DNA from 2 places in the Caulobacter sp. SRI_008 genome. Region 2 is predicted to be linked to the other one. Evidence: riboswitches for the same ligand, from Rfam matches in the RefSeq annotation. Region 2 holds a riboswitch; the other holds the start of a gene.
The links. Region 2 has a riboswitch for glycine ahead of AC2YHT_RS14675 (TonB-dependent receptor domain-containing protein). Riboswitches for the same ligand answer to the same signal wherever they lie in the genome.
Positions count from the first base shown of each region.

Region 1: it holds a riboswitch for glycine, as region 2 does, so the genes downstream of both, gcvT (glycine cleavage system aminomethyltransferase GcvT) here and AC2YHT_RS14675 (TonB-dependent receptor domain-containing protein) in region 2, are expected to answer to the same signal.

Region 1 is NZ_JBYCZS010000032.1:35,545-51,245, forward strand. It holds gene AC2YHT_RS22865 (CoA pyrophosphatase) at 1-588, opposite strand, end outside; gene AC2YHT_RS22870 (DUF1285 domain-containing protein) at 585-1,163, opposite strand; gene AC2YHT_RS22875 (GNAT family N-acetyltransferase) at 1,211-1,741, opposite strand; gene AC2YHT_RS22880 (MFS transporter) at 2,003-3,271, shown strand; gene AC2YHT_RS22885 (N-acetyltransferase family protein) at 3,449-3,928, opposite strand; gene AC2YHT_RS22890 (TfoX/Sxy family protein) at 3,927-4,253, shown strand; gene AC2YHT_RS22895 (Fic family protein) at 4,258-5,349, opposite strand; gene AC2YHT_RS22900 (SDR family oxidoreductase) at 5,425-6,282, opposite strand; gene AC2YHT_RS22905 (DUF2855 family protein) at 6,407-7,462, shown strand; gene AC2YHT_RS22910 (MipA/OmpV family protein) at 7,459-8,238, opposite strand; gene AC2YHT_RS22915 (response regulator) at 8,703-9,392, shown strand; gene AC2YHT_RS22920 (sensor histidine kinase) at 9,380-10,540, shown strand; gene AC2YHT_RS22925 (dihydrofolate reductase family protein) at 10,559-11,143, opposite strand; gene AC2YHT_RS22930 (DNA methyltransferase) at 11,329-12,411, shown strand; gene AC2YHT_RS22935 (hypothetical protein) at 12,423-12,806, shown strand; gene AC2YHT_RS22940 (hypothetical protein) at 12,811-13,197, shown strand; glycine riboswitch at 13,300-13,390, shown strand; gene gcvT (glycine cleavage system aminomethyltransferase GcvT) at 13,545-14,657, shown strand; gene gcvH (glycine cleavage system protein GcvH) at 14,676-15,041, shown strand; gene gcvPA (aminomethyl-transferring glycine dehydrogenase subunit GcvPA) at 15,164-15,701, shown strand, end outside.
Region 2 is NZ_JBYCZS010000015.1:34,203-49,903, reverse strand. It holds gene AC2YHT_RS14715 (DUF3237 domain-containing protein) at 1-357, shown strand, start outside; gene AC2YHT_RS14710 (MFS transporter) at 416-1,768, shown strand; gene AC2YHT_RS14705 (molybdopterin guanine dinucleotide-containing S/N-oxide reductase) at 1,844-4,144, opposite strand; gene AC2YHT_RS14700 (TonB-dependent receptor) at 4,153-6,564, opposite strand; gene AC2YHT_RS14695 (ABC transporter substrate-binding protein) at 6,775-7,725, opposite strand; gene AC2YHT_RS14690 (sensor histidine kinase) at 7,858-9,219, opposite strand; gene AC2YHT_RS14685 (response regulator transcription factor) at 9,216-9,878, opposite strand; gene AC2YHT_RS14680 (ABC transporter substrate-binding protein) at 9,932-11,008, shown strand; glycine riboswitch at 11,276-11,364, shown strand; glycine riboswitch at 11,369-11,455, shown strand; gene AC2YHT_RS14675 (TonB-dependent receptor domain-containing protein) at 11,595-14,303, shown strand; gene AC2YHT_RS14670 (prolyl oligopeptidase family serine peptidase) at 14,378-15,701, shown strand, end outside.

The DNA.
Region 1 (15,701 bases), on a different contig from region 2:
GCCCCAGATGAACCGCTCGTTCCACGGCATGGCGTAGAAGTAGCGCGGCCCCGTGGGCGTGTCGCGATGCTGGCGCTGGTGGTTGGCCGGGTTCATCAGGAAGTCGAACGGCGTCTCGAAGACGTCGGCCACCTCGTCGGGATTGGCGATCAGCGTGCAGTCCGGATCGACGAAGCCGACCACCGGCGTCACGTAGAACCCCGTCACCGTGGCGTAGCCGTTCAGCAGGCCGGCCACCTCGACGAAGCGCGGGTCCAGCCCCACCTCCTCGTTGGCCTCGCGCAGGGCCGTGCCCCAGGGGGTCTCGCCCGGATCGCAGCGCCCGCCGGGAAAGGCGACTTGGCCAGTGTGGCTGCGCAGCGCGTCCGAGCGGCGGGTGAGGATGACGTTCAGCGTGTCGCCGCGCTCGACCAGGCCGATCAGCACCGCCGCAGGCCGCAGGGCGTGCGGATTGTCCATCTTCAGGCCCGGATTGAGGTCGTAGTCCGAGCGCCAGACGTTCTCCACGGTGGGATCATAGGCCTCGATCGGGTCCAGGCGCTCGCGGATCCAGGCCCGCCGCGCCGCCACGTCCGTTCGCGGGATCATGCGGCCGGCCCAATCGGGAACCAGGCGCCGTTGGACGAGACGCCCAGGCGCGAACCGTCCGGCGTGTCGCCCTCGGCCGCCATCTCGACCAGCTCGTAGAACACCGGGCGGGCGATCAGCGCCTCCAGCCCCCGGCGCACGTGCAGATAGGGACGCGGCTCGCCGGTGGCGGGGTCCTCCTCGACGCGGATGGCGTTTTCCGGCCCCGCCTCGACCTCGTCGCCGACATTGGTCAGGAAGCGCAGGGCCTCGCCTGCCCGGTCGACGCGCACGGCGATGAACGGCGCGTCCTCGACCACGATCTTCATCTTCTCGACCGGGGTGACCAGGTGGAAGCCGTCGGGGTCGCGCCGCAGGATGGTCGAGAACAGGCGCACCAGGGCCTCGCGGCCGATCGGCGTGCCTTCATGGAACCAGACCCCGTCCTTGCGGATGCGGATGTCGATGTCGCCGCAGTGGGCGGGGTTCCACAGATGCGCCGGCGGCAGGCCGCGCTTTTCCCCCTCGCCGCCTTGCGCGGCCTTGGCGGCGTCGGCGACGCCTTGAAGTCCGGTGCGGGCTGTGTCGGAGGGCATGGCCCTCAGGTAGGCCATGCGCGCGCCCGGCTCAAGCGATGCTGGGCCTAAGCGACCGCGACGCGGCCTTCGAAGCCTTCGTCCCCGCCGGGAACCAGGGCCTTCAGCAGCACCCGGCGCTGGTCGGCCGGACCGGGCATGACGACCTTGGCGGCCGGCGCGGCCGAAAAGCCGATGCGGGCGAAATAGGGCGCGTCGCCGACCAGCAGCACGGCCTCCCAGCCGGCCTTGGCGGCGGCGGCGCAGGCGGTCTCGACCAGGGCCTGGCCCAGGCCGGCGCTGCGCTGGGTCGCATCGACCGCCAGCGGGCCGAGGAAGGCGACCGGCTTGCCGCCGATGGTCACCGGCCACAGGCGTACGCTGCCGATCACCGCGTCGCCGCGCAGGGCCACGAACGAGCAGTCGTCCAGCTTGCGATTGCCCTCGCGCAGCCGCTCGGACGACTTGGCGAACCGGCCCGGCCCGAAGGCGCGATCGACCAGCGCCTCGACGGCGGCGGCGTGGCGCGGGGCCTCGACCTCGACGGCGGGAGCATCTTGAGGAATAGCGGCGACGAAAGAAGCAGAAGAAGCAGTCATGGGGCGACGAAAGATCCGGGTACGTACTGGGGCTTTATCCCCGGCGCGTGACGCGGCCGCGACGGCCGCCTTTCCGGGGCGTTCAGGCGCGGACCGAAGTCGGCGCGGCGCAGGTTCGTCGCAGGCGTCGCATGAGCGGCGCTCCCCGTGGCAGAGGCGGGCGGCATAGGGCCGTATGACCCCGACGTCAACGAAATCGACGGCCTTATGAGACAAACGCGATTGCGACGCTTCGCCTCAAGGGGCAGGGTCCGCGCCGAAATGTCAGACCCCGCCTCCCCTGCTTCGCCGCCAGAACCCGACACCTCGACCCGCGCCCTGCTGCGCGAGCGGGACTATCTCTGCTTCTGGGGGGCGCGCTTCGTCGGCACGCTGGGGGTGCAGATCCAGGCCGTGGCCCTGGGCTGGCAGGTCTACGCCATCGCCCGCCAGACCATGTCGGTCGGCGAGTCGGCCTTCATGGTCAGCATGATCGGCCTGGCGCAGTTCGTGCCGCTGTTCCTGCTGACCTTGCTGGCTGGCGAGACGGCCGACCGCCGCACCCGCAAGCACATCGCGATGATCACCCTGGGGATCGACATCATCAGCGTGCTGATCCTGTTCTTCCTGGCGATCAAAGGCATCCACGCCCTGTGGCCGATCTTCGTCGTCGCCGTGTTCTTCGGGGCCAGCCGCGCCTTCATGGCGCCCGCGACCGGCGCCATGGGACCGATGCTGGTGCCCCGGCCGCTGCTGCCCCGGGCGATCGCCTGGAACGCCCTGGCCTGGCAGGCCGGCTCGATCGTCGGCCCGGCGCTGGGCGGCCTCTTGCTGGTGCATTCGGCGGGCCTGGCCTTCGGCGGCGCGGCGGTTCTCTACGTCGTCGGCCTGCTGCTGCTGTCGGCCATCCGCCGGCCGACCAAGCCCGAGGCCCAGCCCGGCTCGCGCCTGGAGCTGATCAAGGAAGGGCTGGCCTATGTCTGGAACAACAAGATCGTCTTCGGCTCGATCTCGCTGGACCTGTTCGCGGTGATCCTGGGCGGAGCCACGGCCCTGCTGCCGGTCTTCGCCCGCGACGTGCTGCACATCGGCCCCGGAGGCTTTGGCCTGTTGCGCGCCTCGCCGGCCATCGGCGCCACCCTGGTCGGCCTCTATCTCGCCAGCCAGCCGATCCGCCGCCACGCCGGCCGGATCATGTTCGCCGGGGTGTTCGTGTTCGGCGCGGCCACCGTGGTCTTCGGCCTGTCCAAGCTGGTCTGGCTGTCGGTGGCCTCGCTGGCCGTGCTGGGCGGGGCCGACATGCTGTCGGTCTATGTCCGCCAGACCCTGGTGCAGATCGTCACCCCCGACGCCATGCGCGGCCGCGTCTCGGCCGTCTCGGGCGTGTTCATCAGCGCTTCCAACGAACTGGGCGAGGTCGAGAGCGGCGCGGTCGCCTGGCTGCTCGGCCCGGTCGGCGCGGCGGTGTTCGGCGGGCTGGGCGCCATGGTCGTCACCGGAACCTGGGCCTGGCTGTTCCCGGCGCTGCGCAAGGCTGATCGGCTGGAGTAGGCGGGGAATAGATCCAGCGTCAGCACTTCCCAAAATTGCTTCCCTAGGCCTTGTGCCTAGGGTCCAGGGTTCAGCCGCTCAGGTCGATGACGCTCTCAGGGTCAGAGGCGGCGGCGCCATGGGTCCTGGGCACGAGGCCCAGGAAGGCGAAAAAGGAAGCGGCGCGAGGTCGATCGCTCAGCCCCCCGCCAGCCGCTCCAGCGCTTCGCCGGTCATCCGCCGCACGATCCACTCGTCCATCGCCGCCGCGCCGAGGCTGTCATAGAAGGCGATCGACGGGGCGTTCCAGTCGAGCACGGCCCATTCCAGCCGCCCCAGGTTCTCGGCCACGCAGCGGCGGGCCAGGTTGGCCAGCAGCGCCTTGCCCGCGCCCGAACCGCGCGCGGCCGGCCGCACGAACAGGTCCTCCAGATAGATCCCGTGCCGGCCGACGAAGGTCGAGAAGTTGTAGAACCACAGGGCGAAACCCACCGGCTCGCCGTCAATCTCGGCGATGTCGCAGAAGGCCTTGGGATGCTCGCCAAACAGCGCCGCCTCGACATGGGCTTGCGTGGCCTCCACCGCGTGCAGCAGCTTCTCGTACTCCGCCAGGTCGCGGACGAACGACAGGATCAGGGCGGCGTCTTCTGGCGCGGCGGGACGGATGGTGACGGGCATGGCGGTTTCGAATGACTTCCTGGAGTTCGTGCTGGAGCAGCTGACCCCTCTGGGACAGCTGAAACCCAAGCGGATGTTCGGCGGAGTCGGCCTCTACGCGAACGGCCTGTTCTTCGCGATCCTCGACGACGACACCCTCTACCTCAAGGGCGACGAGGCCCTCAAACCCCAGTTCGAAGCCGCCGGCGGCCACGCCTTCGATCCCTTCGGCGAAGGCAAGCCCATGGCCTACTGGAGCGCCCCGGCCGACGCCATGGACGACCCGGACCTGCTGGTGGAGTGGGCGCGCAAGGCGCTGGCGGTGGCCGCGCGGAAGAAGCGGTGAGGCGTCAGCCGCCGGACACCCGCAGCAGCAAATCCACCAGCGGCCGGTTGACGTAATAGTTGCTGCGTCCCTGGCTGTGCTTCTCGATCAGCCCTCCGGCCGCCAGTTCGTCCAGATACTTGGCCGCCGTCTGGCGCACGACGCCCAGTTCGTTCTGCACGAACTCGATCCGCGTATAGGGGTGGCGGAACAGGTTGTTGAGCAGATCCTGCGAGTAGATCTTGGGATGCCCTGTCCGCAGGCGCGCCTTGTAGTCCGCCATCAACGCGGCGACGCCCTGCACCAGCGCCAGCGTCTGGATCGAGGTCTCAGCGACCGCGCGCAGCATGTAGAGCAGCCAGGCCTCCCAGGCGCCGTCGTCGCGCACCTGCTGCAGCAGGCGGTAGTACTCGGCCTTGTTGGTGATCACGTAGCGGCTGAGATAGAGGATCGGGATCTCCAGCAACCCGACCTTGGTCAGGTACAGCACGTTGAGAATGCGGCCGAGGCGACCGTTGCCGTCCGGGAACGGGTGGATGCTTTCGAACTGGTGGTGGATCAGCGCCATCTTGATGAGCGGGTCCAGATCGCTGACCGCATCGTCGTTCACGAAACGCTCCAGCGCCGTCATGTGGGCGACGATCGCGTCGCGATCCTGCGGCGGCACGTAGACGATCTGGCCGGTGACGTCGTTGTAGAGCGCCGTCCCTGGCGTCGAACGGAAGTCGCCGCCGGTGCGCTTGAGCACCTGGAACATCTCGACGAGCATGTTGTTGGTCAGCAGCCCGTCGCTCTCGCGCAACCGGTCAAAACCGCGCTTTAGAGCATCCCTGTAGAGCGCGACCTCCTTGGCGGGACCGCCCTGCCCCGCCTCGAGCAGAAGGGTGGCCTGGAACATCTCGTCCTGGGTGGTGACGATGTTCTCGATTTCCGAACTGGCGCGCGCTTCCTGCAGCGAGAGGGTGTCGATCAGGATGCCCTGGTTGGGGATCGTACCGGCGCGCCCCTTGAGCTCGGCCAGATAGCGGTGCGCTCGCGCCGCCTCGCGCAGCACCGCCGTCGTCTCCAATTCCACTGCCGGCGGCAGCGGCGGAATGACATAGGTCGGCTTTAACACGTCGCACCCATCATGTTAAAGAAATCGCATTTCAATAACACGTTGAGCGCGACATGTAAAAGAAAGCCGCGCTCTCTAACCGATCACCACCCCCGGCGGCGGAACGCTGTCTTCGGGCACGAAGAAGTCCGGCATCAGGCTGGCGGTGGGATCGACGCGGTACTGGTCGAACTCGCGTACGCCCTCGCCGTAGAGGAACGTGTCGTCGATCAGGAACTGGCCGGTGAGCTCGCGCGACGGCTTTTCGAAGATCGCGTGGGCGGCGTCGGCCATGATCTCGGGGGTGCGGCAGTGGCGCAGGCCTTCCTCGCCGGTCAGGGCGAACTGGATGGCGGCGGTGGCGATGCCGGTGCGCGGCCATAGGGCGTTGAAGGCGATCCCGTCGCTCTTGAACTCCTCGGCCATGCCCAGCACGCACATCGACATGCCGAACTTGGCCATGGTGTAGGCCACGTGGCCGCCAAACCACCGCGGGCTCATGTCGAGCGGCGGCGACAGCATCAGCACGTGCGGATTGGCCGACTTCCTCAGGTGCGGGATGCAGGCCTTCGACGTCAGGAAGGTGCCGCGCGTATTGACCTGATGCATCAGGTCGTAGCGCTTCATGTCGGTCGACAGCGTGCCGGTCAGCGAGATGGCCGAGGCGTTGTTGACGAGAATGTCGATGCCGCCGAACCGCTCGACGGCCTGGTCGACCGCCGACTGCACGCTGGCCTCGTCGCGCACGTCGACCACCAGCGGCAGGGCCACGCCGCCGGCCGCGGCGATCTCGTCTGCGGCGGAATAGATGGTGCCGGGCAGCTTGGGATGCGGGTCGGCGGTCTTGGCGGCGACGACGATATTGGCCCCGTCGCGCGCGGCCCGCAGCGCGATGGCCAGGCCGATGCCGCGGCTGGCGCCGGTGATGAACAGGGTCTTGCCCGCAAGGCTCATGGTCGTTTCTCCCTTTTGCCGGCGACCATGCGCCGTTGACGCTGCGGGCGGCAAGAATTCAAACAATTGTTTGGCTTGTGTTCGAGCCTGCCGCCTACTCCCGGCGACGAACGGGAGGCTCGCCATGGCCTGGGATTTTCTGGTCGCCAAGTCCGACCTGCGCCGCACCGAATTCCGCGAGACCGAGCCGCCGCCGCTCGAGGACGGCCAGGCAAGGCTGGCGATCGAGAGCTTCGCCCTGACCGCCAACAACATCACCTACGCCGTGTTCGGCGAGGCCATGCGCTATTGGGATTTCTTCCCCGCCCCGGAAGGCTTCGGCCGCGTGCCGGTCTGGGGCCACGCCCGGGTCGAGGCCTCGGCCCATCCCGACATCGCGGTCGGCCAACGCTTCTACGGCTACTGGCCGATGTCGACGCACCTGACGGTGCAGGCCCGGCCCGGCCGCACCGGCTTCACCGACGTCTCGCCCCACCGCGCCCAGCTGGCGGCGGTCTACAACCAGTACCAGGCGGTCGGCGACGACGACGGGCTGGAAGCTCACAAGGCCCTGCTGCAGCCCCTCTTCATCACCTCGTTCCTCATCGAGGACTTTCTGGACGAGAGCGCCCTGTTCGGCGCGAAATCGGTGATCCTGTCCAGCGCCTCGGCCAAGACCGCGATCGGCCTGGCCCATCTGCTTAGGCGCCGCGGGGCGGCCAAGGTCGTGGGCCTGACCTCGCCGCGCAACGTCGCCTTCGTCGAAGCCTTAGGCGTCTACGACCAGGTCGTGACCTATGCCGACCTGCCGGCGGCGCCGATCGAGCGCCCGGCGGTGTTCGTCGACTTCGCGGGCGACGCGGCGGTGCTGCGCAGCGTGCACGAGACCTTCGGCGAGGATCTGGCCTTCTCCCTTCTGGTCGGCGGCACGCACTGGGAGACCGAACGCGGCGGTGGCTCCCTGCCCGGCCCCAAGCCCGTGTTCTTCTTCGCCCCCGACCGCATCGCCAAGCGCCGCCAGGACTGGGCGCCCGGCGAGTTCGAAACCCGCTACGGCGCCGCCTGGGTTCCCTTCGTCGCCGATGCACCCCGCTGGCTGACGGTGGAGCGCGGCGAGGGCCGTGAGGCGATCGCCCAGGCCTTCCTGGCCCAGGTCGACGGCGGAACCTCGCCCAGCGTCGGGGTGGTGCTGGCGCCCTAGGAGCGGAACCGGTAGGAGATCGAGAGGAAGCCGACGGGCTGGGTCTTGTAAGCGACCAGGGGACTGTCCTTGTCGTCGCCCATCAGCCTGGTCACGCCGCCCGAGACGCCCAGATTGATCCGATCGGTCAGGCGGTAGTTGAGGTTCAGCATCGCCGAGGCGTCCTTGAAGCCGCTTCCGGCCTCGAAGCGCGACAGGCCCGAGGCGGCCGCCTCGGCCTGATCGACCCCGAAATAGCTGTCGTTGTATTTCCCGTCCGCCCAGGTAGCGCCGATCGACGGAACGACGGTGAAGCGATCGGTCAGGGAAATCGGGTAGGACAGGCTGGCGTCGGCGACCAGGCCCTTGCTCCCGCCGGCGAGACCCTGGGTGATCCCGACCGAGCCGACGAAACCGACCTCCCTGAGACTGGCGAAAACCCGGCCGCCGGCGCCGATGTCCAGCTTGTCGATCCCCTGGGGCACGTCCTGGCGACGATAGCCGGGCAGGTAGACGACGCCCGCGCCGATGGTCAGGTGGTCGCTTTCCAGCAGATCCAGGCCCAGGCCGTTTCGGAAGTTGGCGAAGAAGCGCCCCCTCTTCACGTCGATCGCCGGGATGGGCATGACGCGATATTTGTCGCCCCCCTCATAGGCGGGGCCATAGCCCGCGCCGAGACCGACCACCACGTGATCTTCGGCCTGCCCCTGGGCGTAGGCCGCCGCGCCCCAGAACATCAGGGCGCCGACGGGAGCGACCGCGAGCAGGCGCGGGAAGGCTTTGAACGAGCGGTGCATGGGCGCTTTCACTGGAAGACTTTCCTGAAGGTCGGACGTCGGCGGCCCCATGGGCCGCGAGCGGGAGGCGATTTCGTCTGCGTCGATGAGAGCGTCGCCAGGGGCGTCCGGCGCCGGCGAGGCTCCGCCGAGCAGCAGCGATATCCAGCACTGTCTCAGCATCGCCATCGTCCGAACGCCCGTGTCGAAAGCCAGCCGTCGCGGCCGGCGTCGTTGCTGAGATGCACGCCGAACATGGAGGGTTGAGTAGCGCTCGATGGACGAACGATGGAGGCGGCGCCTTTTCGTCGGCGGCGCGCTTTTGCCGGCTCATGCAGGGGTGTGACGATCCGTAGCCGGGCGCGACGGTGGCGGCGCGCTCGTCATTGGCGCTAGGTGTCGCCCTCTTTGTGGAGAACAGCCCGGGCGCCCTCCATCGTCTCTCCATCAAGCCGCGTCATAAGGCGCCGTGAAAGGCCTGGGGCATGAGCCATCGCATTCTGATCGTCGAGGACGAGATCGAGATCGCCGACCTTCTGGCCGCCTATGTGGAGCGCGCCGGCTACGCGGCCTCGCGAGCGACGACCGTGCAGGACGCGATCCGCGACCACGCCCAGCTCAGGCCAGACCTGGTGTTGCTCGATGTCGGACTGCCGGGCGGCGACGGCCTCGACGTCCTGACCTCGATCCGCCGGCGCTTCGACACCCCGGTGATCGTCGTCAGCGCCTTCGGCGACGAGGTGACCAAGCTGTCGTCGCTGCGGATCGGCGCCGACGACTATGTGGTCAAGCCGTTCAACCCGTCGGAGGTGGTCGAGCGCATCCGGGCGGTCCTGAGGCGTACGCAGGGCGGCGCAGGACGCCGCCACATCAGCGTCGGCGATCTGGTCATCGACCTCGATGCGCGCATCGTCACCTGCCGCGCCAAGACCGGCGAAGGGGTGCGCCTGGCCCTGACGCCGACCGAATTCGAGGTTCTGGCCTATCTGGCCCGCCAGCCGCGCAGGGCCATCTCGCGGGCCGAAATTCTCGACGCCGCGGCCCCCGACAGCCCGGCCTTCGACCGCGTGGTCGACAGCCATCTTTCCAAGCTGCGGCGAAAGCTCACCGCGGCCGGCTGCCCCGGGATGATCGAACCGGTTCGGGGCGTGGGATACCGACTATGGTCAGAATGACCCATCGCATCGTCTCCCAGCTGCTGCTGCTGGCGGGACTGACGACCCTGATCACCATGGCGGTGGGCCTCTTCGCCTATCACGCCTCCGCCGTCTGGCTGCTGCACGACGCGACGCGGCGCATGCCCCCCGAAGCCTGGGCGGAGATCCAGGCGCTGGTGAACGGCCGCCAGGGCGACAGCGAGCGGTTCTTCGACCTCTACGCCCGGTACAATCCCGAGCGGCAGGCGCTGAACAATTTCCGGTTCGTCGCGATCATCGCCCTCATCTCGGCGAGCGCGGGCGGCGCCGCGGCGGTCTGGCTGGCCCGGCGGATCAGCCGCCCGATCACGGCGGTGGCCAGGGCGGCCGCCCAGGTGTCCGCTGGCGACCGCTCGGTGCGGGTCGACAAGGGCTCGAGCACGGGCGAGGTCGGCGTCCTGATCGACAGCTTCAACCAGATGGCCGCGCAGATCGACGTCTATGAACGCGAGCGGACAGTGCTGACCGCCGGCATCGCCCACGAGCTGCGCACCCCGCTGACCATACTGACGGGCCGCCTGCACGCCCTGGCCGACGGGGTGATCGATCCGGCCGCCGGCGAGGCCGACCGGCTGCTGCGCCAGGTCGAACACCTGTCGCGGCTGGTGGAGGACCTGCACACTCTGTCGCTCGCCGACGCCGGCGCCCTGAGGCTGGACCAGCGCAAGGTTCACGTCGACGACGTACTGCGCCAGGTCGTGGCCGATCTGCGCGACGTCGCCGATCAGGCCAGGATCACCTTGGAAGCCAACTACGTCGCCGCCGAAATGCTCGGCGATCCCCTGCGCCTGACCCAGATCTTCACCAACCTGCTGACCAACGCCATCAAGCACGGTCCGGCCGGCAGCACGGTGACGATCTATCTGGTCGTCAAGGACCGGCAGGTCATCGTCACGGTGATCGACGAGGGCGACGGCTTTCCGCCGGAGGAACAGGAAAAGCTGTTCATTCCCTTCTGGCGCGGCGGCGCCGACCGGCGCCTGGGTCGTCCGGGAAGCGGCATGGGCCTGACCCTGGCCGCCAAGCTGGCCGAGGCCCACGGCGGCAGGATCGTGGCCCGCAATCGCAGCGATCGCTCCGGAGCGCGGTTCTCGGCCTACCTGCCGCTACCGAACGACGACGCCTAGCCTGACCCCAAGCCTTCCCTACGCCTCCGCCACGCCCTGCGGCCCCGCCGCCCGGCCTCTCCCCCGTCCCGGCCTGACCGGCGGCAGTTCGTAGTCCAGCCGAACCACGCCCATGGCCAGGGCGGCCGTTCCTCGCAGCACCAGCCCCCGCGGCGCGCCGGTGCGTTCGGGAAAGAGGCGCAGGCCCTCGCCCAGCAGCACCGGCGCGATCAGCAGCGACAGGCGGTCCAGCGCGCCCTCCTCGGCGAAGGCGGCCAGCAGGCCCGCGCCGCCCACCACCCACGCGTCGCCGTCGTCGAGGTCGCGCAGGCGCTCGATCAGGTCGGGCACCCCCTCGCGCCAGAACTTCACCCCGCGCTGCACCGGATCTCCCCGCCGCGAGGTGACGACGAAGCCGCGCTTGCCGGCATAGGGCCAGCCCGTGCCAAGGCTCGGGATCAGGTCGTAGGTGCGCCGACCCATCACCACGGTGCCGACGTCGTCGATGAAGGCGCCGTAGCCGGGATCCACCTTGCGGAACGGCGCCAGCCACTGCACCCCGCCGTCCGCGTCGGCCACGCAACCGTCGAGGCTGGCGGCGATGAAACCGCGGATCAGCGCCATGCCCCTTCCCCCTCGTCCCGCCTCTTCGCGTCTCGGTCGAGTCCACAATACGGAACATTACAGGAACATCAAGCATCGTTAACCGATTTCGGATTCGCGATTAACCGTCGGCTAACCATGACCGTTCATTCCCGGGTAACCACGGGACTCCATGATTCCCTTGGGTGTTTTTCAGGGAAGCGGACATGTCCTTCGGGCCGGAAACCATCATCCAGGGCGACTGCATCGAGGCGATGAACGCCCTGCCCGAGAAGTCGGTCGACCTGATCTTCGCCGATCCGCCCTACAACCTGCAGCTCGGCGGCGACCTGCTGCGTCCAGACAATTCCAAGGTCGATGCGGTCGACGACCACTGGGACCAGTTCGAAAGCTTCGCCGCCTACGACAAGTTCACCCGCGAGTGGCTGAAGGCCGCCCGCCGCGTCCTCAAGGACGACGGCGCGATCTGGGTGATCGGCAGCTACCACAACATCTTCCGCGTCGGCGTGGCCGTGCAGGACCTGGGCTTCTGGATCCTCAACGACGTCATCTGGCGCAAGACCAACCCTATGCCCAACTTCAAGGGCACCCGCTTCGCCAACGCCCACGAGACCCTGATCTGGGCCTCCAAGAGCCAGAACGCCAAGCGCTACACCTTCAATTACGACGCCCTGAAGATGGCCAATGACGAAGTGCAGATGCGCTCGGACTGGACCATCCCGCTGTGCACCGGCGAGGAGCGCATCAAGGGCGCCGACGGCAACAAGGCCCACCCGACCCAGAAGCCGGAAGCCCTGCTCTACCGGGTGATCCTGTCGACCACCAAGCCGGGCGACGTGATCCTGGATCCGTTCTTCGGCGTCGGCACCACCGGCGCGGCCGCCAAGCGCCTGGGCCGCAAGTTCATCGGCATCGAGCGCGAGGCCGAATATGTCGGCCACGCCAAGGAGCGGATCGCCAAGGTCATCCCGATCGCTCCGCAGGACCTGGAAGTGATGGGCAGCAAGCGGTCCGAGCCGCGCGTGCCGTTCGGCACCATCGTCGAGGCCGGCCTGCTGCATCCGGGCGACACCCTCTATTGCTCGAAGGGCAACCACGTCGCCAAGGTCCGTCCGGACGGCTCGATCGCGGTCGGCGACCTGTCGGGCTCGATCCACAAGATCGGCGCCATGGTGCAGTCGGCCCCGGCCTGCAACGGCTGGACCTACTGGCACTTCAAGACCGACGCGGGCCTGGCCCCCATCGACGTCCTGCGCGCCCAGGTGCGCGCCAGCATGCCCCACGCCTGACCGGATCCGGCGTGAAAGAAGGCCCCATCGGCGTTCGCCGCTACTGGACGATCGGCTGCCTGGCCATCGGACTGACGGTGCTATGCGGCCCGGCCGTGCCCGACAAGGGACCGGTCAGCCTGGTCGGCCCGCTGATCGAGGCGGTCGGCTGCGCCATACTGGTGCTCATCGCCCGCCGCCGGCTGGGTCCGAAGGCCAACCTCGCCTTCATCGGCCCCGTGGTCGGCGCGGCGGTCCTCTGGAGCGTCTATCTCTGGGTCGGAAGCGCGGGCGTCGGCCCCGCGGCCAAGGCGACCACCTGGCTCGGCGTCACCCTGCTGGGCGTGGCCATGGGCGCGGTGCTGCAGTTCCTGATCGTCGGCTTCATCGGCCAGGGTGGCCGCACCAAGGCTTGAACCCGTGGACGAAGCGCTGCCCGATATTCCCTTTCCGCCTTCGCTGATGGAGATCGAAGTGATCTCCGATCGCGGCCTGCGGCTGGTCGTCGAGGCCGCGGAGGGCGAGACCTTCGAACTCAGCTGGGAGGTCACGGTTGGCGTTCTGGTGCGGGGCGACCCGTTTCCCACCGGCGGCCCAAGCACCCAGACGCTGGTCGAAGAACCACCCGACAGCCCGTTCCTGACCTTCATCCGCGCCGGCAGCCATGCCGATCCCTATTACGTCGCCGCCATGCAGGGCTTTCCGCCCGATCCGCCGAACGTGCTGCGACACTGGGCGCTTTGCACCCACGAGGCGCTGATCGAGGTGGCCTCTCTCTATCCACCGACGGTGAAGCGGCTGGCCTGAAGCCAAGCCGCGACGCGCCTTGAATCCCGGCGTCGCCAGATCCCCGCCCGCCCAGATCTCGGCCGCGCTTGACTCCCTCCCCCGCCTCGCTCATTGACCGCCTTGACCCTCGCGGGAGACGTCGGGATTCGCTCCCGAGGCCGAAGGCGCAACCGCCCCGGAAACGCTCAGGCAAAAGGACCGCGCGGGTTTAGGAACGCTGGAAAGTGGCAGCTTGCGAGAGCTGCCCGCCGAAGGAGCAAGGGCCTGTTTCAGGTCCGGAATCTCTCAGGTCAAAGGGACAGCGGGGGCGCTATCGCCAGGCGAAAGCCGGGCTTGCAGCGCCGTCCCCGTTTGGAGCCCTCCGCGTGTCCACCGAAGACCTCAAGAAGACCCCGCTCTACGACGCGCACGTCGCCGCCGGCGCGCGCATGGTTCCGTTCGCGGGCTACCACATGCCGGTGCAGTACAAGGACGGCGTGCTCAAGGAGCACCTCTGGACCCGCGAGCACGCGGGCCTGTTCGACGTCTCGCACATGGGCCAGGCCCGGCTGCGCGGCGAAAACCCCGCCAAGAGCTTCGAGAAAGTGGTCTCGGCCGACTACCAGGGCCTGAAGGCCGGCAAGCAGCGCTACGGCGTGCTGTTGAACGCCGACGGCGGGATCATCGACGACCTGATGACCGCCCGTCCCGACGACGATGGTCTGTTCGTCGTGGTCAACGGCGCCTGCAAGGACAACGACTACGCGATCATCGCCCGCGAGCTGGCCGGCGAAGCCACCGTCACGCGCCTGGAAGACCGCGCCCTGCTGGCCCTGCAAGGCCCCGAGGCCGCCGCCGTGCTGGCCGCCCACGTGCCGGAAGCCGCGCAGATGGTGTTCATGGACGCCCGCGCACTCACCGCGTTTGGCGTCGACGCCATCATCTCCCGCTCGGGCTACACCGGCGAGGACGGCTACGAGATCTCGGTGCCCGCCGACGCCGCCGAGCGCGTCTGGAACACCCTGCTGGCCGACGAGCGCGTCAAGCCGATCGGCCTGGGCGCCCGCGACAGCCTGCGCCTGGAAGCGGGCCTGCCGCTCTACGGCCACGACCTGGACGAGACCGTCTCGCCGATCGAGGCCGGCCTGAACTTCGCCGTCGGCAAGAGCCGCCGCGAGGCCGGCGACTTCCTGGGCGCGGCGCGCATCACCAAGGAACTGGCCGGCGAGCTGTCGCGCGTCCGCGTAAACCTCAAGGTGCTGGAAGGCGCCCCGGCCCGCGAAGGCGCCGAGATCGCCGACGCCGACGGCGCTGTGATCGGCAAGGTCACCAGCGGCGGCTTCGGCCCCAGCTTCGGCGGCGCCATCGCCATCGGTTTCGTGCCCCCGGCCTACGCCGTGCTCGGGTCGCAGTTGAAAGTCATCGTCCGGGGCAAGCCGGCGGCCGCCGAGGTCGTCGCCTCCCCGTTCGTTCCCACCCGCTACGTGCGCAAACTTTAAATCCAGAGGGCCAGGACAATGCGCTTCACCAAAGATCACGAATGGGTCGCCGTCGAAGGCGACATCGCCACCGTCGGCATCACCGCCTACGCCGCCGAGCAGCTGGGCGACGTGGTGTTCGTCGAAGTTCCGGAAGTCGGCAAGACGGTCGCCCAGGGCGAAGGCCTGGCCGTCGTCGAGAGCGTCAAGGCCGCCTCCGACGTCTACGCCCCGGTGTCGGGCGAAGTCGTGGAAGCCAACGCCGAGCTGGGCGATGCGCCGGAAACCGTCAACGCCGTGCCGGAAAGCGGCGGCTGGTTCGCCAAGCTGAAGCTCTCCAACCCGGCCGAGGTCGACGCCCTGATGGACCGCGACGCCTACGAGGCGTTCCTGGCGACGCTCTGACCCAGAACCCCTCCCCCTTGATGGGGGAGGGGCAGGGGTGGGGGTGACCCCACCGCCGCTACCACCCCATCCCCGGCCCTTCCCCCATCAAGGGGGAAGGGAGTTCGCTGCGGAAGCTTTTCATGCGCTACCTCCCCCTGACCCCCGAAGACCGCGCCGACATGCTCGGCGTGATCGGCGCGGGCTCGATCGACGAGCTGTTCGTCGACGTGCCGGCCGTCGCCCGCCGCAGCGAGCCTGTGGACCTGCCCCATCACGCCGGCGAACTGGAAGTCGAGCGCGAGATGCTCCGGCTGTCGCGCCGCAACCGCTCGGCCGCCGAGGGGCCGTTCTTCGTCGGGGCCGGGGCCTATCGCCACCACGTGCCGGCCACGGTCGACCACATCATCCAGCGGTCGGAATTCCTGACCAGCTACACGCCCTACCAGCCAGAAATCGCCCAGGGCACGCTGCAGGTGCTGTTCGAGTTCCAGAGCCAGGTCGCCGCCCTGACCGGCATGGAAGTGGCCAACGCCTCGCTCTATGACGGCTCCACCGCCACGGCCGAGGCCGTGATGATGGCCCAGCGCGTCACCCGCAAGACCAAGGCCGTGCTGTCGGGCGGCGTCCACCCGCACTATGTCGGCGCGGTCGAGACCCTGGCCCACGCCGCCGGCGTGA
Region 2 (15,701 bases):
ATCACTGGCGGCAGCCTGACCGGTCCGGGCCTGTCGGGTGAGATCCTGCCTGGCGGCGCCGACTGGCAGACCATTCGTCCCGACGGCGTCACCCTGCTGCAGGCCCGCTACACCGTGCGGATGAGCGACGGAGCGACGATCGGCGTCATCAACACCGGCGTGCGCCGGGCCGACGCCGAGGTCGTGCGCCGCCTGACCGCCGGCGAGGACGTGGATCCGTCGCTCTACTATTTCCGCGCCACGCCGATCTTCGAGGTCGGGCCGGGGCCGTATCTGTGGCTGACCGAAAGCGTCTTCGTCAGCGCCGGCGCGCGACGGCCGCGCCGGGTGGAGCTGGGCGTCTTCAAGGTCGCCTGACGGGTCCGGAAAACGTTGTGATAAAGACCAAGCGCCTGCCAAGGGCCGGGAGGAAACGATGACCACGGGATCAGAGGCCGTGCGCCGACCGGCCATGGAAAGCGGGGCGTTGACCGTCCTGCTGTGTTTCCTCGTCGCCGTGCTCGAAGGCTTCGACATCCAGGCCATGGGCGTGGCCGCGCCGAAGCTGGGACCGGAACTGGGCCTGGCCAAGGCCGTGCTAGGCGAGGCCCTGGCCGCCAGCAATATCGGCTTGGTGCTGGGCGCGGTGCTCGGCGGCTGGCTGGCCGACCGCCTGGGACGCAAGGCCGTGCTGATCGGCGCGGTGCTGGGCTTCGGCGGCTTCACCCTGCTGACCATGTTCGCCCACGACTTCTCGATGCTGTTCGCCGCGCGGCTGGGCGCGGGGCTCGGCTTCGGCGCGGCCCTGCCCAACATCATGGCCCTGGCCGCCGAGGTGGCGCCGGCCGGCAAGCGCGGCTCGACCGGCACGATGATGTTCTGCGGCATGCCACTGGGCGGCGGGCTGGTCGCCCTGGTCAGCTGGCTGAACCCGAGCCTCGACTGGCGGCACCTTTTCCTGATCGGCGGTCTGGCGCCGCTGCTGCTGGCCCCGCTGATCCTGGTGCTGATGAAGGAGACCGCGCGGCCCGCGTCGTCGTCCTCCGGCGGCGCGGCCTGGACGTGGCTGGGCCTGATCCCGCTCTATGGCCTGTCCTATCTGGCCCTGCTGTGGCTCGGCGGCCTTCCGGGCCTGGGATCGCTGCGCGGCCTGGCGCCGTGGCTGGCGACCCTGCCGACGGTGATCATCGCGTACATGGTCGTGAACCGCGCGGCGCTGTTCGGCGAGCGGCGGGCCTTGCCGTCGCTGCTGCTGTGGGCCGTGTTCTTTCCGACCCTGCTGATCCTCTATCTGGTGCTCAACTGGCTGCCGACCCTGGTCATCGCCAAGGGCTTCGCGCCCCAGGCCAGTCTGGCCTCGGCCTGCTTCAACTTCGCCAGCGTCGTCGGCGCCCTGATCCTGGGACGGCTGGTCGACCGCTTTGGCCTGCGCTGGCCAATGATCGCCGGCTATGTCGGCCTGACCGCGAGCCTGATGCTGCTGGCCCGGGCCGACGGCCTTACGGCGGTGCTGGCCCTGAGCGGCGCGGTCGGCTTCTTCGTGCTGGGCGCCAACTACGCCCTCTACGGCGCGGCCGCCTCCTACTATCCGGCGTCGGCGCGGGGCAGGGGATCGGGCGCCGCCGTGGCCTGGGGGCGGATGGGCGCCGTCGTCGGTCCCCTGGTCGGCGGACAGCTGCTGCAGGCGGGCGACAGCGCCGGCTCGGTCGTCGCCGCCATGACCCCGCTGGCCCTGACGGCGCTGGTCGGGATCGTGCTGCTGACGCTTCTCGAGCCGCCCCGGCACTAGGCCGGATCGACCTCGCCACTTCGAGATCGTGCGGCCCTGGTCGCCTTCGAGCGCGTTCTCAGGCTTCAGAACGACCTAGCGGGACGCAAGCGCGGGCAGTTCATAGACCTCGACCGCCGGCTCGGGCCCTTCATGCCGTCGAACCTCGACCAGGCAGGTCTGGGCCGCGCAGCCTTGAGCGAAGGCCGAAGAGCCTCGGTCCAGGGTCAGCACATTGGGGTTGCCGTTGCGCTCGAGGTCCGCGCCTGGATCGAACCAGGCCCCCGTCGCCAGTCTGGCTACGCCCGGCATGATGTCGTCGGTGACGATCGCTCCCGCCAGGCAGCGGCCGCGATCGTTGAAGAGTTCGACCAGGTCGCCGTCGGCGATGCCCCGCGCGGCGGCGTCGCCGGGGTTGAGATAGACCGGCTCGCGCCCGGCCACCTTGCCGGCCCGGCTGTAGGGGCTGTGGTCCAGCTGGCCGTGCAGCCGCCGCTTTGGTTGGTCCGACAGCAGGTGCAGCGGATGGCGGGCGGCCTCGGGGTGGCCCAGCCACTCGAACGGCTCGAACCAGGCCGGATGCCCGGGGCAGTCGTCGAGGCCGTAGCCGGCGATGCGCTCGGAGAAGATCTCGATCTTGCCCGAGGGCGTGCCCAGCCGATGGGTTTCCGGATCGGCGCGGAAGGCCTCGTGCATGACCAGCGGCCGGTCGTGCGGCGCAAGGTCGATCAGCCCCTGGTCCCAGAAGGCGTCGAAGGCGGGCAGGTCGAAGCCGGCCTTGGCCACGCGCGCGGCGTTCTCGTCATAGAGCCGCCGCAGCCAGGCCTCGGCGTCGAGCCCTTCGGTATAGGCCTCGCCGACCCCGAGACGGCCGGCCAGGTTGGCGAAGATCGCGTAGTCGTCGCGCGCCTGGCCCTGCGGCTCGACCGCCTTCTTCATGGCGATGAAATAGCCTTCGCGGCCGGCGAAGCCGATGTCGTTGCGCTCCAGCGAGGTGGTGGCCGGCAGCACGATGTCGGCGAAGCGGGCGGCGGGGGTCCAGTACTGCTCGTGGACGATGATGCTGCGCGGCTTGCGCCAGGCCAGGCTCAGACGGTTCAGGTCCTGGTGGTGGTGGAACGGGTTGCCCCCGGCCCAGTACAGCAGCTGGATATCGGGATAGGCGTGGGTGACGCCGTTGTAGGTGAAGGGCGCGCCGGGCTGCAGCAGCATGTCGGCGATGCGGGCCACGGGGATGAAGGCCGGCACCGCGTTCTGACCCTGGGAAAACACCGGACCCGACAGCCGCGCATGGGCGCTGCCCTGCGTGTTCATCGCGCCGTAGCCCAGGCCGTAGCCGCCGCCAGGCAGGCCGACCTGGCCCAGCATGCAGGCCAGGGTGACCAGCGCCCAGAACGGCTGCTCGCCATGGGCGGCGCGTTGCAGGGCCCAGGCGACGTTGACCATGGTGCGGGCCGACAGCATCTCGTCGGCCAGGGCGACGATGCGGGCGGCCGGCACGCCGGTGATCGCCTCGGCCCAGGCCGGGGTCTTGGCGACGCCGTCCTGCTGTCCTGTCAGGTAGGGCTCGAAGCGGTCGTAGCCGACCGTGCAGCGGTCGATGAAGCCGCGGTCGAAGCGCGGGTCCTGGCGGATCACGAAGGCCAGGGCCAGCATCAGGGCGGTGTCGGTGTTGGGGCGGATCGGGATCCACTCGACAGGACCGCCGGTCTCCAGGTTGTCGCGCACCGGGCTGATGTTGACGAAGCGCGCCCCGGCCCTGGCCATGGCCGCCAGGCCGTCGCGCGTGCGGTGGCGGCCCGAGCCGCCGGACGAGACCTGGGTGTTCTTCAGCGGCACGCCGCCGAAGGTCACGAACAGCTGCGTATGCTCGGCCAGCACGTCCCAGGAGGTGTGGGACAGGTTCGACTCGTCCATCGAGGCGACGATGTGCGGCATCAGGGCCCGGCCCGCGCCCAGGCTGTAGCTGTCGACGCTGCGCACATAGCCGCCCAGCAGGTTGAGGAACCGGTGCACCTGGCTCTGGGCATGATGGAACCGCCCAGCGCTGGACCAGCCGTAGGAACCGCCGAAGATCGCTTCGTTGCCGAAGCGCTCGCGCACGTCGCCGACTTCTCTCGCCACCAGATCCAGCGCGGTGTCCCAGTCGACCTCGACGAAGCGTTCCCGGCCTCGCAGGTCCGGCCGCGAGCCCGGTCCGCCGTTCAGCCAGCTCTCGCGCACCGCCGGTCGGGCGATGCGCAGGGCCTGGGTGGCCGGGTCCAGCTGGTCAAGGCCGATCAGCGACGGATCGCTGTCGCCGGTCAGGGGAAAGAGGCGAGGGGGCGCGCCGTCGAGCCCGGCCTCGACCTCGTAGATCCCCCAGTGGGCGGCGGTATAGGTGCGGGCCGGGCTCATGCGGACGTCTAGCGCTTGATCCGCAGGGTCGCGCCGAAGGTGCGCGGCTCGCCCAGCGTGCCCTGGACGATGCCGTAGGTGGCGTTGACCGACAGGGTGTTGAAGTACTCTTCGTCGAACAGGTTGCGCGCCCAGATCGAGACGTCCCAGCCCTTGTCCGAGCGCACGCCGCCGTTCAGCCCGAACACCTGGTAGCCAGGCACCAGGCTGAAGATGTCGTCGTTGACGGCCGCGAAGAAGTGCGAGCGGTGGCTGTAGTCGCCGCCGATATAGGCCTCGCCGCCGTCGCCGCCCGGCAGGGTGATCGGCTTGGCGTAGCGAAGCGTCGCGGCCACCGTCCAGCGCGGCGCGCCCGAGGCTTCGGCTCCCGACAGGTCCTTCACCCCCTGGTACGAGGTCAGGTACTGGGCCGAGGCGTTCTTGTAGGACTGGTAGCGGGCCTCGTTGTAGGTCGCTGACAGGGTGGCGGTCAGGCCGCTGAACGGCGCGGCGCGGGCGTCCAGCTCCACCCCGCGCGAGCGAAGCGTGCCGGTGTTGGCGATGTAGGTGACGGCTGGGCTGACCGTCGTGTTTACGTAGTTGGCCTGATAGTTCTCGTCGGTGGTCCAGAACAGGTTGGCGTTCAGCTCCAGGCGGCGGTCCAGCAGCCTGGTCTTCACGCCCAGCTCGTAGTCATCGACCTTTTCGGGGGCGACGAAGATGTCCACGCCCGTGGTCTGGCGCACCAGGTTGATGCCCGCCGACTTGTAGCCGCGCGAATAGCTGGCGTAGGCGTGGGCGTCGTCGCTGAGGTCGTAGCTGGCGCTGAGCAGGCCCGAGACGTTGTCGCCGTTCCAGTCGGCCTCGTAGCGGCTGACTGGGGCGTAGGTGGCGCGGGCGGTCACCGCCAGAGCCTGCCAGGCCGTGGGCAGGTCGGCGATGGCGACGGCCGAGCCGCCGATCTTGGCGTCATAGAGGCCGGTCTTTTCTTCGTAGGTGTAGCGCAGGCCCGCGGTCAGCCGCAGATCGGGGCGCAGTTTCCAGGTCGCCTGGCCGTAGGCGGCGTAGCTGTGGGTGGCCGGCACGACGTGCGCCACCGAGGCCAGACCGTTCAGCACCTCGTCCGGATAGGTCGGGCCCAGCAGCCATTTGGCGGCGTCGCGGCCGTAGGCCGAGGTCGTCCAGTCGTCGGCCTCCTGCCAGAAGTAGTAGAGGCCGGCGGTGTACTGCAGGCGGCGTTCGTCCGGCGAGACCAGGCGCAGTTCCTGGCTGAACTGGGTCTGGACGGTGTCGACGATGCCCTGGGTCGAGACGTTGGCCCCGATCTGGTCGCCGTCGTAGTTGGGGATCCAGCGCCAGTCGCGATAGGCCGAGATCGAGCTCAGGGTGAAGCCGCCGACCTGCCAGTCGGCGCGCGACTGCACGCCCCAGCTGGGCATGCGGTCGAACTGGGAGTTGTCGAGGTCGATCTGGCGGGCGAACGGGTCGATAGCCAGGGGCGTGTAGCCGACCGAGGCGGCCTTCTCGTAGAAGCCGCGCACGACCGAGCCATTGGCCTTGGTGGTGGGCAGCACGGCCGTCACCACGTTGAAGCCCATATTGCCCTTCTGGATGCTGTAGTCGGCCGTCACCCGCAGCTTGAAGTCGTCGTTGGGCTTGTACAGCAGGTCCAGCCGGTAGGCGTTATTGTCGAGGTTGTCCCAGCGCTTCTTGTAGACGGTGTTGTAGTAGAGGCCCTCGCGCTCGTTGCGCAGGTAGCTGACGCGGACGGCCAGGTTGTCGGTGATCGGCCCGCTGTAGCTGCCATAGGCCCGCAGGTACTTGTAGTTGCCGACCGAGACCTCGCCGCGCCATTCGGGCGTGAACGACGGTTCGCGGGTGCGGATGTCGATGGCCCCGGCGACGGTGTTCTTGCCGAACAGCGTGCCCTGCGGGCCGCGCAGCAGCTGGATGCTTTCGACATCGACCAGGTCGGTGATCGCCGTGCCGGTGCGCGGGCGGTAGACGCCGTCGATATAGAGGCCCACGCCCTGTTCGAGGCCGTCGTTGGTGCCGCCGGCGTTGGTGCCGATGCCGCGGATGGTGGTGGTCTGGTTGCGACCGCTGAAGCCCTGGATGTTCAGGCTGGGCAGCTGGCTCATCAACTGCTTGAGATTGAAGGTCCCGCCCAGCGCTTCCAGCTGCTGGCCGCCGAGGGCCGTGATCGGGATCGGCACGGTCTGGACGTCTTCGCTGCGATAGCGGGCCGTGACCACCAGGGCGTCGACCTCGGCCGCGCCGGCGTTGTCGGGCGTCGCGGCGCCGCTGGTGGGCGCGTCGCTCGCGTCGGCGGCCAGCGCGTGGCCCGCAAAGCCGGCGCTGGAGAGCAGGGCCGATGCCGTCAGCAGCAAAGCTTTCAGCGTCGGCGCGCCGCCGGCGCGTCGAGCAGAAGTGGTCGTCATGAGATCCCCCGATCGAAGACCCGCCAAGTTCTCTCAAGGCGAGGCGATGCTTTGTGGTCGCCGGTGTTGGGAGCGGCGCGACGCTTCAATGGCAGTGGGGTGTTGATCCGTGCAAACGACTATTTGTTTGCTGCTGCATGAGCGCGAAGAATAGGATTTGCGCGGTAAATATGGCTCGCGAGCCGACGGGAATATTAATCTGGATTGAAATCAACCGAGGGTGTCGAAGCCTTTGGCGACCTCGATCCTCTTGGCGATCACGCCGGCCCGCAGATAGCGATCGGCCGTGCGCTGCTCGGTGGCGATCAGCGCCGCGTCGATCTGCACGGGCAGGCGCTGCGTGCGTCCGATCATGGTCTTCAGGATCGCCGGATCCATGCCGGTGTCGCGGTACATCGCCTCGGCGTAGGCGGTTCGGTTGGCCGCCGCCCAGGTCCAGCCCTCGTAGAGTCGGTCGCGGTAGTCGCGCAGATAGTCGGGCTTCTCGGCGATGGCGCCGTCGCGGCCGAACATCAGGGTGTAGCCGGGGTCCTCGTCCTGCTTGCCCGTCAGGATCCGGGCGCCCTGGCTTTCGGCCAGCGCGATATGCGGGTCCCAGATCGCCCAGGCGTCGACCGACCCGCCCTGGAAGGCGGCGCGACCGTCGTTGGGCGACAGGAAGGCGAACTTCACCGCGTCATAGGGCAGGCCGTTGGCCTCCAGTATGCCCAGCACGTGGTTGTGGCTGATCGAGCCGCGCGGGGTGGCGATCGTCTTGCCCGCCAGGTCCTTGAAGTCCCGAACGGCGGAGCCGCCGCGAACGACGATTGCGGGGCCCATGCCCTGGCTGATTTGGGCGCCGATCGCCTTGATCCTGGCGTCCGATCCGATGGCGAAGATGAAGGCGGAGTCGCCGCCTATGCCGGTGTCGATGGCGCCCGCGTTCAACGCCTCCAGCAGCGGGGCGGCGTTGGGAAACTGCGACCACTCGATGCGGTAGGGCGTGTCGTCCAACTTGCCGGCGCCGGCCAGCACCAGGCGCGAGCCGCCACGCTGGTCGCCGACCAGGAGCTTGCCGGCGGGTTTGGCGACCTTCGGCGCGCAGGCCGCCACCAGGCCGGCGGCGGTCAGGCCGAGCATGGCGCGGCGGGTTTGGTGGGAGGGGAGGGCGATCCCGGTCATGACGGCGGCGTCCTTGCTGAGGCAGGCCTCGTGGCATGGCCGTCCGCCGTGGCCAGCACAAACGAGTTTCGTTAAAGCATGGCCTTACCGTCGGTGAACTGGATCTGGCGTGTCGGCATGAAAGCCTGCGTCCTAAAGGACCGGAAACGTCAGTTCTGCGATCAGGCCAGGGCGCCGGCGGCGACTACGCAGCGCGACCGCGATGGCCAGCCGGCTTGCGATCGATCCGGTGATCGCAAGGCCCAGGCCCGTGCCGACCATCGTCTGGCCCGCGGCGCCGCGGCTGAAGGGGATGAACAGGCGCTGCAGTTCCGCCGCATCGACGCCGGGGCCATGGTCCCAGATCACCAGCCTCGGCGCCTTGCCCTCGGTATGGACGAGGATGCGGACCTTGCCCGCGCCGTAGGCGCAGGCGTTGAACACCAAATTGCGCAGCAGCTCGCCGATCAGCACGGGATTGCCACGCACTAGGGGAACGTTCATGGGCGCGCGGGCCAATACCTCGACATTGGGAAAGGCTTGGGCCGCCTCGATCCGGATCGTGTTCAGCAAGGCCGTGAGGTCGGCTTCCCCCTCGGTGACGGCGGCCTCCGATCGCGCCAGCGCCAGGAACTGCGATAGCACCCGCAGCAGGTTGGCGGCCGCCGACCGGGAGTCGCCTAGCAGGGCCTTGTCGCGCGGCGTCGCGGCGGATCGTTCCAGCAAGGCCAGATTGGCGATGATCACCGACAGCGGGGTCCGCAACTGGTGCGACGCATCCGCGGAGAAGCGTTCAAGCGCGCGCGTGAAGCGCTCCAGGCTGCCCATCAGGCGGTTGAAGCCGTCGACGACCGGCGAAAGTTCGGCCGGGACGCTGGCGGGATCGACCGGCGCGAGATCGGGGCGCGAGGCCTGGGCTCTGGCCGTCAGGTCCTCGGCCAGGCGGCGCAGGGGCGCGAGGCCCCAGCGCACCGCGGGCACGACCAGGACGGCGGCGACCGCCGCCAGCAGGACCGGCAGGCCGATCAGGTTGGACAACAGCTCGCGCACGCTGGCGTGGCGGGAGTCCAGGCTCTGGGCCACGGCCACCACCACCGGGTCGCGAACCCCGGGGATCATGACCGTCGATTGCGCCACGCGGACCTTGTAGCCGCGCATTTCCGCGTAGCTGAAGCTGGTTTCGTTGGGCGCCGGCGCGGGCGGGCGCGGCAGGTCTTCGTAGCCGGTGACGAGGCGGGGACCTTCCCGGACGGCGTAGAACACCGCGTCGCGTTCCGGGCTGTCGAGGAGGCCCAGCGACCAGGGCGGCAGGGCGACCTGCGCCCGGCCATCCCGGCTTCCGACCTGGGCGACGATCGAGGCGACGGATCCGGCGAGCAGGCGGTCCGAGGTCTTCTCGACCACCTGCATGGCGGCCAGGGCGCCCGCCAGGGCGAGGGCCGCGCCCAGCAAGGCCAGCGGTGCGACCTGGGCGATGAGCAGGCGCCCGATCAGGCTGGGGCGGCGCGGCTTCACGGATCGAGCCGGTAGCCGGCGCCGCGCAGGGTCTGCAGTCTGGGACCGTCCGGAAGCAGCTTGCGTCGCAGGCGCCCGACATGGACGTCGAGGGCGTTGGGCTGCACCGACTGATCGTCGGGAAAGACCTCGGTCGCCAATTGCGCCCGATCCACGACCCGGCCTGGCCGCGTGGCCAGCGCGCGCAGCACCGCCCATTCGCGGGGGCGCAGGTCCAGGCGGCGCTCGCCGATCCAGGCCGCGCCGGCTTCCCAGTCGCAGGTCAGGGCGCCCACGCTCACGTTGCGCGTGGCGTAGCCGCCCTTGCGCCGGACGACGGCGCGCACCCGCGCCACCAGTTCGAACGGGTCGAAGGGCTTCAGCACGTAGTCGTCCGCCCCCATGTCGAGGCCCGCGATGCGATCCTGCACGGCGTCCCTGGCCGTCAGGACGACGATGGGCGTGGAGAAGCCCTCACGGCGCAGGCGGCCCAGGATCTCGAAGCCGTCGATGTCCGGCAGGCCGATGTCGAGGACCATGGCGTCGAAGTCGGACCGCGCGGCCAGGGACAGAGCCTCGGCGCCGGTCTCGGCGCAGACGGGCGCGTGGCCTTCGCTTTCGAGCGTGGCGATCAGCGAACGGCGGAGGAGCAGATCATCCTCGACAACGAGTATCTTCATCGGGGATGTAGCGGCAGGCTTCACATTGAAGGAGCGCGGCCATCCGACGCCGATTGCCAGTCCAGGTCAAGGGAGCCCGTTTCGCCGCCGCCGTGCTCGGCGTGATCGCCCTTGTCTCGGTCATGGCGGGATGCGCGCCGCGGGCGCCCGGGCAGGCCACCAGCGGCTGGGACGTCCGCAGGGCCGAGCGGGAAGGCGAGGTCGTCGTCTATATCAACAACGACGTGCACCAGCGGCTGGTCGAGGATTTCGAGCGCCGATTTCCAAAGGTGAAGCTCAGGTTCGTCGTGTTGACCTCGCGCGACATGCAGGCCCGGGTCATCGAGGAAGCCAGGCGTGGCGAGCCTGTCGCCGACGTCGTCTGGACCTCGGCGATGGACACCCAGGTCAAGCTGATCAACGATGGCTACGCCCAGACCTATCGTAGTCCCGAGGCCGGAAACCTGCCCACCTGGGCGCGGTGGCGTGACCAGGGCTTTGGCGTCACCAGCGAGCCGATCGTCTTCGTCTACAACAAGCGGCTCCTGAAAGGCGGCGAGGCGCCGCGCAGTCACGCGGCCCTGCTGGCCTCCCTGCGCGCCGACCCCGGGCGCTGGCGCGGCAAGGTGGCGATGTACGATCCCGAGCGCAGCGGCATGGGGTTCTTCTATCTGTCGAGCAACACCCAGTTCTATCCGGACGCCTGGGCGCTGTACGATGCGATCGGCGCGACCGGCGTGCGCACCTACGTGCCCGGCAGGCCGATGTTGGATCGGGTGGCGTCCGGCGAGCACCTGCTGGCCCTGGACATGAACGGGTCCTATGCCGACTGGTACGTGCGCAAGCACGAGGCCGACGTCGGCTATGTCGTTCCGGAAGACTATCACCTGTCGATTTCGCGGGTCGCCTTCATCACCCGCACCGCGCGGCATCCCGGCGCGGCGCGCCTGTTCCTGGACTATCTGATGTCGGACGCGGGGCAGCGGGTTCTGCTCGACGTGCGCCTGACCCCGATCCGTCCAGGGCTGGGCGCGACGCCTCCCGCGGGCGGGCGTCCCATTCGCGTCGGGCCCGCTCTGCTGGCCAATTTCGACCAGGGCCGGCGCGCCGAACTTCTGGCCCGCTGGAAGAGCGGGGCGGCCGGCCGCTGATATCTGGTCACGCCTTGAGCACTTGCTGCCCATAACTGCGGCGATCGGGTCGGTCGGCTCGGGGCTTCACCCATTTCTTGGGTTCCGCGCGGCGACGTCGAAGCTGTCACCGACCTGTCACGTCCCCTGAGCGCGGGAGGCCTCCGCGAACTTGCGGAGGCAGGCTGTTCGGGCTCTGGGAATATCATTCCGACATTTCCGAGTGTGCGGGCAATTCATGCCGGATGAGGGCGTTTTGACGCCTCGCGCCGAACCGTTCGTACTGGTTTGGCTCTTGCGGAAGAGATCAGGTTCGACCCGACGCCGAAGGCGCAACCGCCCCGGAAACGCTCAGGCAAAAGGACCGCGGAGCACAAGGAAGCTGGAAAGCAGTCGCCTCTGAACGAGGCGCCTCGCCGAAGGAGCAAGGGCGCGTCGCGTTCCGAATCTCTCAGGCCACAAGACAGCGGGGGCAGAGGAACGCCTTGCGGTTTCGCGAGCGGCGCGTGGTGCGCCGGTGGCGGGCCGCGGCCTCTGGAACGTCCACTCAAGTGTGACGTCGGGGGCGCGGGCGACTGTCGACTGCATACTTGAGAGGGGATCTCACTTGGCAATTTCACGTCAAACCCGCCGCGCCCTGTTGATTGGCGCGAGCATTCTGCCGGCGGCGCTCGCGCTGCACGGCGCGGCCTACGCCCAGGCCGCTAACACCGACAAGGATGACAGCAGCGTCGGCGAAATCGTCGTCACCGCCTCGCGCATCGATCGCGCCGGCTTCCAGGCGCCGACGCCCACCGTGCACGTCTCGGCCGAAGACCTCAGCGTCGGCGCGCGTCCCAACGTCGCCGCGGCCCTGAACGACCTGCCGCAGTTCCGCGCCACCACCTCGGCGCAGACCACGGGCACCAACACCGGCGCGGGCAACGCGCCGGTCGATCTGCGGGGCCTCGGCATCAGCCGCACCCTGGTGCTGATCGACGGCCGCCGCTTCGCCGGCGACAACGACCTGAACGTCGTTCCCACCGTGCTGCTCAAGAGCGCCGACGTGGTCACCGGGGGCGCCTCGGCGGCCTGGGGCTCGGGCGCCGTGGCCGGCGTCGTCAACCTGGCGATCGATCGCAACTTCACCGGCTTCAAGATGGGCGTGCAGGGCGGCATCTCGTCCTATGACGACGCCGAGGAAGTCCGCATCGAGGCGGCCGGCGGCAAGAGCTTCGCGGACGGCCGCGGCCACTTCGTCATCGGCGGGGAGTACCTGAACAACGAGGGCGTCACGCCCAAGACCAGCCGTCCCAATGTCGGCCGCTGGGCGACCGTCTCCAACGGCGACGGCCGCTACAAGCTGGCTCCCGACGTCGGCTTCTCCAACGCGGCCTATGGCGGCCTGATCCTGTCGGGCGTGCTGAAGGGCAAGGCCTTCAACGCCGACGGCTCCCTGCGCGACTTCGACTATGGCACGGTCATCGGCACCAACTCGGTCGGTGGCGAAGGCCCGTCCAACGACGACCTCAGCCCGCTGGTCACGCCGCAACGCCGCTACAGCGCCCTGGCCAGCGTCACCTACGACCTGACCGACAACGTCAAGCTCACCGCCGAACTGCGCCATTCGCGGATGTGGAACAACTACATCTGGTTCGGCGACCACAACCGCGGCAACCTGACCATCAGCATCGACAACGCCTTCCTCTCCGACGAGGTGCGCTCGGCGATGGTCACGGCGGGCCAGACCTCGTTCACCATGGGCCGCTTCAACAGCGACCTGTCCTATTCGCGGATCGATTTCGAGCGCCTCTCCACCCAGGGGACGATCGCCCTCGACGGCAACTTCGGGGACGGCTGGCGCTGGAGCGCCTACTACAGCCACGGGGAGAACGAGAACAACATCGACACCCCCGGGTTCCTGCTGACCCAGAACTACGCCAACGCCGTGGACTCGGTGATCGACCCGAGCACGGGCAATGCGATCTGCCGTATCGCCCTGACCGATCCGACCACCAGCTGCGTGCCGATCAACCTGTTCGGCGAAGGCTCGCCCTCGGCCGCGGCCATCGCCTATGTCACCGGCACGCCCAGCATGCGCGAGACCAGCAAGCTCGACGTCGGCGGCTTCAGCCTGCGCGGCGAGCCCTTCGAACTGCCGGCCGGTCCGGTCTCGATCGCCGTCGGCGCCGAGGCCCGCAAGGAGTCGGTCGATCGCTCGGTCGGCGCGCTCGACACGGCCAAGGCCTTCACGACCTTCAGCTTCTCGGCCATGGCCGGCAGCTTCAACGTCAAGGAGGCCTTCGCCGAAGTGCTGGTGCCCGTCGTCCGCGACGTGCCGGTGTTCAACAAGCTCGAGATCAACGCCGCCGCCCGCGTCAGCGACTATAACACCACCGGCTCGATCTGGTCCTGGAAGCTGGGGGCGACCAACGAGTTCTTCCCGGGCTTCCGCGGCCGGGTCACCGAGTCCCGCGACATCCGTTCGGCCAACCTGACCGAGCTCTTCACCACCAGCACCACCGGCTACAACACCATCGTCGATCCGCTGACCAGTTCCAGTGTCTATGTGCTGACGAACGGCGGCGGCAATCCCGACCTCGTGCCGGAAACAGCCAACACCTTCACGGCCGGCGTCGTCTATTCGCCGCCCGCGCTGCCGGGCTTCAACGTGTCGCTCGACTACTACAACATCGACATCGACAACGTGATCACCACGATTTCCGCCCAGGACATCGTGACCCGCTGCGCCGCCGGCAACGCCGACATGTGCTCGCGGATCACCCGCGACAGCAGCAACACGATCACCCGGATCGTCTCGACCTACGTCAACCTGGCCAACTACAAGACCGACGGCATCGATGCGGAGATCTCCTACTCGATGAACGCCGACCGCGTTCTGTCGAGCCTGGAAGGCCGCCTGCGCTTCAAGACCCTGGCCACCTGGGTCCACAGCATGACGACCAACGACGGCGTCAGCGAGATCGAATATGTCCGCTCGCAGGGCTATTCGTTCGGTCTGGGCGTGCCGGAATTCCGCGTCGTCAGCAGCGTCGACTACTCGGGCCGGATCTTCAGCGGCAACCTGCGGGCCCGCTACCTCTCGCCGGGCAACTACAACAACACGGTCGACATCGTGAACGGCCACATCAAGGCCTACACCTACTTCGATCTGGGCGTGCAGGCGAAGCTGCCGCAGTACCGCGGCCACGACGTCGAGCTCTACGCCAACGCCACGAACCTGTTCGACAAGGATCCGCCGATCGGTTCGCTCTACTCGCCCTACTACGACGTGATCGGTCGGTACGTGACCCTCGGCGCGCGGATGCGCTTCTAGGTCCGAACCGGCTCCGCGCCGCCGGCTGTGTCCCCCGGGCCGGCGGCGCCCCTCCTTTCTGATTGGTGTCCCCAATGATCTCCCGTCTCACTCTGGCGCTCGCCCTGTCCCTGGCGAGCGGCGGGGCCGTCATGGCCCAGACTGTTCCCCCGTCCTTGGCCCCAATGCCTTCCGCGATCGTCGCCGACGGTCCGCCGGCCATCCCGCAGGAGCTGGTGGCGGCCACCACGCCCTATCTGCAGGCCCGTCACGCCAATTTCCTGGGCTGGAACGCCGCCGACCGCTCGATGCTGGTCAAGACCCGCTTCGGCGGTTCCGATCAGGTCCACAGCGTCGCCAGGCCCGACGCCGACCGTCGTCAGCTTAGCTTCGAGGCCGAGCCGATCCTGGCCGCCGCCCTGTCGCCCAAGGGCGAGGGGTTGCTGATCCAGAAGGATCGCGGCGGCGACGAATTCTACCAGCTCTACCTGCTGAAGGACGGCCGTCCGCGCCTGCTGACTGACGGCAAGAGCCGCAACTGGTTCGGCTCCTGGTCGCCCGACGGCCGCCTGGTTGGCTACGCCTCCTCGCGCCGCAACGGCGCGGACATGGACCTCTATGTCGTCGATCCCAGCGATCCCAAGACCGATCGTCTGGTCGCCAAGGTCTCCGGCGGCGGCTGGAACATCGCCGACTTCTCGGCCGACGGCGCCAAGGCTCTCGTCCTCAATCGCATGTCGATCAACGAGGCGCAGGTCTTCGAACTCGACCTCGCCAGCGGCGTGATGAAGCCGCTGACCGACCCCAAGGCCAAGGCCTCCTTCGTCGAGCCGCGCTATGGCCATGACGGCGCGGTCTGGCTGACCTCGGACCTGAATTCCGACTTCCTGCGCCTGGGCCGCCTGGACCCCAAGACCGGGGCCTTCGTCGCCGTCAGCAAGGAGACGCGCTGGGACGTCAGCGACTTCTCCCTGTCGCCCGACGGCGCCTTCGCGGTCTATGCGATCAACGAAGCGGGCGTCTCGCGGGTGCGGGTGCTCGACCTGGCGAGCGGGGCGGTGCGCAAGGTCGACGGCCTGCCGGCCGGCGTGATCCCCTACAGCATCGGCCCGGCGATCCAGGTTTCGCCCTGGGGCGAGATCGGCCTCAGCATGGCCGCCGCCCGCGTGGCCGGCGACGCCTTCTCGATCGATCCCAAGTCGCTGAAGGTCACCCAGTGGACCCACAGCGAGACGGGCGGCCTCGACCCCGCCAAGAACGTCGAACCGCGCCTTGTCGAGATCAAGAGCTTCGACGGCGAGACCGTCTCGGGCTTCCTCTACCAGCCCGACCCGGCCAAATTTCCCGGCAAGCGGCCGCTGATTATCGACATCCACGGGGGCCCCGAAGGCCAGACCCGGCCCGACTTCCTGGGCGGCA